One region of the Teredinibacter haidensis genome, then DNA from elsewhere that is predicted to be linked to it. Evidence: predicted binding sites of a transcription regulator. Region 1 holds the regulator's gene; the other holds the start of a gene.
The links. Region 1 encodes LexA, which represses DNA repair genes until DNA is damaged. Its sites were predicted from a motif close to ACTGTNTNTANANACAGT; they were not measured.
Positions count from the first base shown of each region.

Region 1 (4,416 bases):
CCCGGTGGATATGCCCGAGCTTATCTGCGAGAAGGTCGACGATCATTACGTATTGCGAGATGGGGCGAGCGGTCTATTTTTAGCCGCAAGCCAGTTCCCGAAAAATCGTGAAACTCGCGCGCCAAGAGTTAAGGAGTTACTGCCACACAAGGACGAGATAGATCCAAAATACCGCTTTTTGTTTTCTGCTCCAGCGCAGGATGAGGATGGCATCGATACTTTGGTTCGCTACAGTCGCAAAACCAAAGAGCAGTACGTGCAGTCGGAAGTGGATGGTAAGGCAACCGGCTGGAAGGCGTTTTACAATAATGGAAAATGGGATGTGTCGGCAAAAGCAGCGCCAAAACGCGCTACAGCCAAAAAAGCGCCCGCAAAGAAAAAACCAGCCAGTAAAAAAGCTGCGAAAAAATAATCGTGGCAAGCTTCGATGAAGATTGTCGACGAGCAGTTGATCTGCAGTTGCTTTACGTGCGCAAACAATTAGATGTTGCTCAGGATGCTGAAAACCAGCTGAAGGCGTCATGCGCGCAGGCTGTGGTATTACAGTTGCGGCTAGGTATTAACGCCTATCTACGGGAAATAACCGAGGCCAACTTATCGGGAGGTCTTGAATACTCCTGGTTGGATGCTCTTGATTTGTCCAATGCTGATTTCCGCCTGCAGGAGCTTAAATTGTTAGCGAAGAACTCTGGTGAGTGGCTGTCAAAGCTCAACTTCCTTTTTCGCTCGCTGCTTAATCTACAAGCAATTCCCCCTACAGAACATATTCTGGATAGTGTTGTGATAGCCCGCACCGGCTCAGCCACGGCGTTAAGCTCCCCAACTGTGAGTGAGTTGGAAAATATCTACCTGGCCTTTAAAGCCTTGGTGCTCCAGCAGCGAGAGTTGGCATCCGAGCATTAGGGAAGCTCTGGCCAAGTCCAGCACTATTCTGTGTTAGCCCAAAACGTTCATTTACAGGGCGAGCTTCTTCGCTAGTAGCCGCAACGCAGGAAGTAGGTGTTTTGGCCTCGCGTTATGAGGCCTCCGGGTTTTCTCTATCTCTGTCTTATCTTTTTTGAAGACGGACGTACTCCTGTAAATATTTACCTTGGTCTTGAATAAGCCAAGAGCCCACAACATTCCTGGACTTAATCAGAACTTCCCCGAGGCATTTTGCGGCAATTGGTTATTCGCGAGGACAGAAAATGGTACACTTCATGGCACACAAAAGAATGAAATAAGCAGCAGTGATTGAACTTGGGGATTTATGTCGACTTTGTACGAAATAGTAGAGCTGGAAGATGGTGAAATAGCTTTGCAGAAAGCCGATGAAAAGGGTGAGCCGCTGGTGCGTATCCGCTTTTCTGAAGAATCGCTTTATTATTTAAATGACGCCAAACTCGATGTCGCCAAGGCAATGATTGAAGCCGGGCTGGAGGCTGCGAGTGAGCTTCAGGACGAAATGGCCGCTGTTACTGACGCAGAGAAAAGCGGTGAGGGAATGATTCTTCATTAGTGCCAGCATACGTTGATCGGTTTGGCGTGTGAATTGTAAACGCCCCTTCCTCTGCTTACCTTCCAGATCGTTATCGAAATCTCAGTGTAAGACCCCGGCACAAGCCTTGGTTGCAGGCGCTTTCAAGCTTGCTGAATTCAGAATCTGTCAGGCTACTGACTTCCGCTACCACCGTATCGCTATTGCCGTTGGCAAGTGCTTCCCAGTAAAGCCAAAGAATATCATTTGGCGTATCGGCGTAAACAACGCGTACCTTCTCAAGATTAAAGCGGTAACGACTTAACAATCCTTTAGTGACGCCTTTTGGAGCAATCCAAGTGAACCATCGGGTCTGACTTTGTTGGCTTAGGTGGGCCAGCATCGGCATTACAAGGCTGTAGTCGTTTTCGCCTAAGTGTGAGCGGGTAAGCACGATTTCAGTTAGGCTGGCGCTCTGGTCTCGAAGCTCGGCATTGGCTATGTTCTTGGGCGTAGCCTGTAGGGTGTGGGGCGCTGGAATTGCCATCAACTGATCCTCTTAGCTTCGACGTATGACACCAACACTGATGCCTTCGATGGCAAAGTGTTCGTCGCGTAAATCGACTTCTATAACGTCAAAGTCGGGGTTTTCTGGCCATAGTTCGACAATGGCACGATTTCTTTCGCGCTTAAAGCGTTTTACTGTGACTTCATTCTCAATGCGCGCGACCACAATATCGCCGTTACGCACTTGGTCTGTTTTGTGAACGGCAAGTAGATCTCCGTCAAGAATACCGGCATCTTTCATGCTCATTCCGTGAACTGTCAGCAGGTAATCTGCCTGAGGATGAAAAAAAGCATTGGGAATATCGCAGTAGTCTTGAATATGTTCTTCTGCGAGTATGGGGCTACCTGCGGCCACTCGGCCAACCAAGGGAATACCGCTTTGCGTTTCCGGTAGCCGAATGCCGCGGGAGGCGCCAGCGATCATTTCAATCGCGCCCTTACGGGCAAGGGCTTTAAGGTGTTCTTCAGCGGCGTTGGCCGATTTAAAGCCCAGGATGTCGGCTATTTCTGCCCTTGTGGGTGGGTATCCAGTGTCTTGAATATGGGTTTTGATCAGGTCCAGAATCTGTTGTTGTCTTGCGGTAAGCTTGATCATGATTTACTCCGGAGCCTATAAAAGTTCAGGTGAATGTACATTTGTTTCTTCTGTCTGTTCGGATGTACAGTATCTGTCATTATATACAGTGTTTTGCTGGAGGCAACTTTTTTTTGTTGTGCCTTGAAGTTGCACCATTTACACCTTGCTCTGGTAAACTGGGGTCAGCTTGGGAGGTGCTATATGGTTAATGGTGTAGAGCAGCGAGAACTGAAGCGCAAACGTGGTATACGAGCTGGTTTAGCGAAGCTCAAAGATCGCGTCGATATACGGGTTCGCGAAAAGGCTATTGAGCGCGCAAAAACCCGTATCTATTTACATGGTCGAAAGCCAGAGGATTATGATCAGGATGTTCTCGAAGTTATCGTCAAAGAAGAGGAAGACAAAATTAAAAGCGAGTTTAAGGATAAAAGTATCTTGTTACTGTTGGCGGCACTTGGGCTGTCTTTCTGGACCTAAGTAAATGTTCAAGTTTCTGGCAAAATCATTTGTTGCGACGGTACTGTGGGGGCGCTACAAGCGACTGGTTCTTTCGACGATATTACTGTTTGTCGCTTACTTTATCGTGTCAATGGTCCACGATGATTATTTAGAGTATTCACTCGCGGTTGGAGCAGCGCAGTCCTTAAGTTGGGCATATTTAGCCAAGTGGGTTGGTATCGCGCTACTATCTATCGCTTACTATCTTTTTAATTTCCCTCCTTCTGTTTTTACTCGAGAGAAAAAGCAAAGTTCAGAGCCTGATGGCACCAAAGACAATACGTTAGGGTCTATCGAAAGTACGGAAGTTGGCGATCCGTTCAATCATATTCGCAAGAAAAAAGTGTTAAAAGGTAGAGGAGAGGCCGGTTTAAAGGGTGGTGACTAAGGATGTTACAACGGCTTTACGATACTTGGTGGAAGGGCGGGTTTCGCTGTAGCTGTATTGGCCCTCTCCGTTTGAGAGGGTGCTCTAGGGGAGGTCGTCGAACCCGGTAAAGGATTCCGGTTCAATCATTTCAAGAGGGTTGTTATAGTTGCTGTTAAAATGATCTGGGCTGTCTTCCCATGTGTCGGAATAGGAGGAACCGTAACCTGCATTTGCATCTTCAGGAGCTGCAGCGGAAAGGAGATTTAGCTGCCCCCAAGATTCAAGCTCGAACTCGTCAATGTCGCCATCTTTATATTGAACTTCAATGGTGCTGCTGTCTTCATCAACAGCAACAATTTCAAACAGTTGCATACTGGACGTATCTTGAAACCAACTACCTATAATCGGAAATATCTTGGCCATAACCAACCTCCACTCTATGCCGTTAAAGCTAACACTTCCTTGTTGCTTGCGCACTTGGTTTCGTTAAAATATGGTGAAAATGTACGTGTTTAGCGTGGGGCTGATATTCGTTCCGTAACAGATTGAAAAATAATAGGTTTTTGGGTTTTCTTTAAGCCTAAATACAGCGTCTATAAAATTCGGAGCTATAGCCAATAAAGCGTAAAGATTAAAAAAGTCTATAAAGTGGGCATTGTATATCATGGTTTGTTAAAGCGAATAGTAGAAATTACGGTTTTATAAGAATGAGAAATCATTTTATTCGTAAGTGAAAGTAGGTCGATGTATACGTTTCTTGCGTTGCGTCTCAATTGCTTAACACGCTAATTCACAGAGTGACTAAGGCAGCTATAGAGCTATGGGGAAAAAATATTTGGGGCCTGTTGTTGTCGACATTGAGGGTTTGACATTAACAGATGAAGACAAAAAAATGCTTGCCAACCCCTGGGTTGGCGGCATTATTTTGTTTGGAAGAAATTATAAAGA
Region 1 covers NZ_CP060084.1:1,960,829-1,965,244, reverse strand. The annotation lists gene topA (type I DNA topoisomerase) at 1-412, shown strand, start outside; gene H5715_RS07750 (DUF6586 family protein) at 415-903, shown strand; gene H5715_RS07745 (hypothetical protein) at 1,250-1,498, shown strand; gene H5715_RS07740 (SulA-like leucine-rich domain-containing protein) at 1,569-2,003, opposite strand; gene lexA (transcriptional repressor LexA) at 2,016-2,618, opposite strand; gene H5715_RS07730 (dihydrouridine synthase) at 2,802-3,077, shown strand; gene H5715_RS07725 (hypothetical protein) at 3,082-3,486, shown strand; gene H5715_RS07720 (DUF6763 family protein) at 3,571-3,891, opposite strand; gene nagZ (beta-N-acetylhexosaminidase) at 4,289-4,416, shown strand, end outside.

Region 2 (4,416 bases), 940 kb from region 1:
CCTTCCCAGCGGGCGAGCTTGCCGTCTTCAAAGAATATGCTGAGGTGGTATTCTTGTAGCTGTTTTTCGCCGCGCTTGAGAGCAAAATAATAATCCCAGCGGTCTGGGTGGAAGGTGTCGGCGACCAGGGGGCTGCCCATAACGTAGCGAACCTGTTCGGGAGTCATGCCGACTTCGAGTTGTTCTGTCATATCCTTCTCAACAAAATTGCCTTGTTGAATGTATATGCGATAGACCCAAGGGAATTGGAGGCGAGAGCAGCTGGTGGCTACTATGATTGTTATAATTAATAATGCCGTTTTTAAAACAAATTGCATGCCAGGGGTTTCCGAAAATCAATTGGCCGGGGATAATACCCGATCTGTTTATCACATGAGAAGTCCATAGGAGCATCTAAATGGCAGTAGAAAACCAAGAATTGCGCAAAGCAGGCCTAAAGGTCACACTGCCGAGAGTTAAGATTCTTCAAATCCTAGAAAATTCCGCAGAACGTCATCTTAGCGCAGAAGACGTCTATAAGCTGCTACTAGATGCAGGTGAAGATGTTGGTTTGGCTACGGTTTACCGGGTTTTGACCCAGTTTGAGAGTGCCGGCTTGGTTGAGCGCCACAATTTTGATGGCGGTCATTCAGTCTTTGAGTTGGATCGCGGTGATCACCACGATCATATGGTGTGTACTGAGACTGGCAAGGTTGTGGAGTTTCATAATGATAAGATCGAGCAGCTGCAGCGGGAGATAGCAGAAGACCACGGTTATGAGATAACCGGTCATAGTTTGGTTTTATATGTTAAACCCCTCAATAGTTGAGCGATGCAGCTAAGAGCTTTATGGGTGTAGCACTTGCTTTGCTGCTTTCAGGAGCGCCCCACGCTTGATGGGTTCAGGGGGGGGCTATTGCCTGAAAGGCAAAGCTCCGGCAGCTGTACCCCGAAGGCTCTTCGTAGGCTCCTTAAGTTCTCGCTTAGTGGCGCTGTTCAGCGCCTCAGGCGGTACTTAACATTTCCTTCGCATGGGCGAGTGATCGTTTTGAATCTATATCTCCTCCCATCATTCGCGCAATTTCAGCCACTTTTTCCTGCTTCGTTAAGGATTTAACTGAAGAAAGGGTTCCTGTCTTAGGGTTACTTGCTTTACTTACCAGCAGGTGCTGGCGTCCCTTGCTGGCCACCTGAGCTAAATGGGTCACACAGAGTACCTGGGCGTTGCTGCCTAGCTCTCGCAATAGTTTGCCCACTTCATCCCCGGTGGTGCCTCCAATGCCGACATCCACTTCGTCGAAAACCAGTGTGGGGGTGGTGGACGTTTGTGCTGTGACGACTTGGATAGCCAAGCTCACCCGTGAAAGTTCGCCTCCAGAGGCAATTTTGACGAGGGGTTTTGCTGCTTGACCGGGGTTGGTGCTTATCAGTAATTCTGCAGATTCGTTGCCGGAGGATGTGGGCGTATCGTTGGTGTGCAAGGCAATGCTCAGTTTTGCATTGTTCATGGCCAGCTGTGCCAGCCTGTCGTTTACGGCCTTGGTCAGGCGAGCGCTGGCAAACTGGCGCTGCTGTGATAGTTCAGCAGAAAGCTGCTGGTAGATTTTCAGGGTTTCCTGTAGTTGTTGTTCCAGTTCTCCGACTTGGTCATCGCCACTTTGCAATTTGCCCAGTTCCGCCGATAGGTTCTGGTGAAGCTGCGCCAATTTATCTGGCGCAATGCGATGTTTGCGGGCGATTTCGTAGATGGTACTCAGGCGCTGCTCTACCTCGGTCAGGCGGGATTCGTCCTGTTCCTGGCTGTTGAGGTAGCGATCCAGCTCCGACTGTGCCTCTTGTATATGAATAAGCGCGTTGTGCAGCAAGCCTTCGGCTTCCTGTAGTGCTTCGGGTTTTTCCTGCAGCGCTACCAATAACTGTAAGCCATGATTGAGTCTGTCCTGCAGGCCTTCATCGTCGGAGCAGAGACTGAGCACATGGCTGCAGTTGCCATTAATGGTTTCGGCGTTGGCCAGTCTTCGCTGTTCCCGCTCCAGCTGTTCTAGCTCCCCGGGCTCTAGGGAGAGCTGATCGAGCTCTTCCACCTGGTAATGCAAGAGCTGAAAGCGAGCGTTAAGGTCTTCGTTTTGGTTTTTGATGCCTTCTAGCTGGCTGTTGGCCGCGTGCCAGTTCCGGTAGGTATCTTTTACTTGCTTAGCGAGTGGTCGTAAACCGCCAAAGGCGTCGAGCAATCGCTGATGGGTCTTGCTGTCGAGTAGCGATTGGTGCTCGTGCTGGCTGTGTATGTTGATCAGCATTTCCCCAAGGGAGCGCAGTTGATTAAGGGTAACGGTTTGGCCGTTAATAAATGCGCGGGAGCGGCCTTCTGCCGTTATTACCCGGCGCAGAATACAGTCGTCGCCATCGGCCAGCTCGTGCTCTGCCAGCCACTTTTGTGCATAGTCGAGGGCTGAGATATCGAAGCTGGCGTGAATATCGGCCTTTTTACAGCCGGGCCGGATCTTGTCCGCGTCGGTTCTGTCGCCCATAGCCAAACCAAGAGCATCAAGCATAATGGATTTGCCCGCACCGGTTTCGCCGGTAATGGTGGTGAGGCCTTTGTCTAGCTCCAAATCCAATTGATCTACCAGCGTGAAATCGGTGATATGCAGATGGGTTAGCACGGCTCGCTCCTTTTTGGGTGTGTTTTTATACAGTGCTTTATGGTGGTTATTTATACAGTACAAGTGCTGGCTTTGCCACCAGTTTTTGATCTGTGTAATCCATGCCAAAAAATGGCCTTGAATGTGAGCGTGCTGTCCCCATATTGCTCACTGAAAAAACACATGAGTTGGAGATATGCGTGAGTAATTCAGATCAACCGCAAAACGACCCTAAAGAAAATTTGACTGAAGAGCAGCTTAATCAGGAACCTGAGAAGGTGGAAGAGTCTGCTGACGAGACCTCTACCGAGGAGGGTTTTGACGATTCGGCATCACAGCTGGAGCAGCTTCAAGCCGAGTTAACCGAGGCTAAAGAACAGGCTTTGCGCGTAGCCGCAGAGTTGCAGAACGTGCGTCGCCGCGCCGAGCTAGATGTTGAAAAAGCTCACAAGTTTGGCCTGGAAAAGTTCGTTAGCGATATGCTGCCGGTAGCCGATAATCTGATGAGGGCGGTCGAAGCTTCGGTAGCCGAAGGCGCTGAGTTGGCGTCTGTAACGGAAGGTGTTGAATTGACACTAAAAAGCCTGACGGATGCATTGCAGCGTCACAAGGTAGAGCAGGTGAACCCTGAGGGCGAACCCTTCAATCCCGAGTTGCATCAGGCTATGACGGCGGTTCCTCAGCCGGATGTGGAGCCGAACACGGTAATCAATGTCTATCAGGTGGGTTACACCCTTAATGGGCGCCTTGTTCGCCCTGCAATGGTCGTGGTATCTAAGGCCGAGTAAAAATTAATCAGGCTCTGTCACTTGAATAACGGTGGATAGAACCAATATTGAAACTCAAGCAGGTTGCTGGTATTTGGCCAGCCAAGCATAAAATTTCGTGGATGGGCCAAGCCGATCTGCAAGCATTTAAGACTGGAGATAATCAATGGGCAAAATTATTGGTATTGACCTGGGCACAACCAATTCCTGTGTATCAGTATTGGAAGGTGGTAAAGCCCGAGTTATTGAAAACTCTGAAGGTGATCGTACAACGCCTTCTATTGTTGCATTCACCGACGACAAAGAAGTTCTGGTTGGCCAGAGCGCAAAGCGTCAGGCGGTAACGAACCCACAGAACACCCTGTTTGCGGTTAAGCGTTTGATCGGCCGTAAATTTAAGGACGATGTGGTTCAAAAAGATATCAAAATGGTGCCATACACCATTGTGGCTGCCGATAATGGCGATGCCTGGGTAGAAGTGAAGGGCGAAAAGAAAGCTCCGCCCCAGATCTCTGCTGAAGTACTGAAGAAAATGAAGAAAACCGCTGAGGATTATCTTGGCGAAGCTGTGACGGAGGCGGTTATTACGGTTCCAGCGTACTTTAACGATTCTCAGCGTCAGGCGACCAAAGACGCTGGTAGAATTGCTGGTTTGGAAGTAAAGCGTATCATCAACGAGCCAACAGCCGCGGCGCTGGCGTACGGTATGGACAAAGCCAAGGGCGATCGCACCATTGCGGTGTACGACTTGGGTGGTGGTACTTTCGATATCTCTGTTATTGAAATTGCCGATGTCGATGGCGAGCATCAGTTCGAAGTATTGTCTACCAACGGTGACACTTTCCTCGGTGGCGAAGATTTCGATTTGCGCTTGATCGAGTATTTGGCCTCTGAGTTTAAATCTATTAATGGTATTGATCTGCACAGCGATCCTCTTGCGCTTCAACGTTTGAAAGAAGCTGCTGAAAAAGCCAAGATCGAGCTGTCTTCCAGTCAGCAGACTGAAGTCAATCTGCCCTATATTACGG
Region 2 covers NZ_CP060084.1:2,897,027-2,901,442, reverse strand. The annotation lists gene H5715_RS11515 (outer membrane protein assembly factor BamE) at 1-317, opposite strand, end outside; gene fur (ferric iron uptake transcriptional regulator) at 398-808, shown strand; gene recN (DNA repair protein RecN) at 984-2,642, opposite strand; gene grpE (nucleotide exchange factor GrpE) at 2,822-3,409, shown strand; gene dnaK (molecular chaperone DnaK) at 3,555-4,416, shown strand, end outside.
Region 2: the regulator LexA is predicted to act here: its motif matches at 2,659-2,676, upstream of recN (DNA repair protein RecN).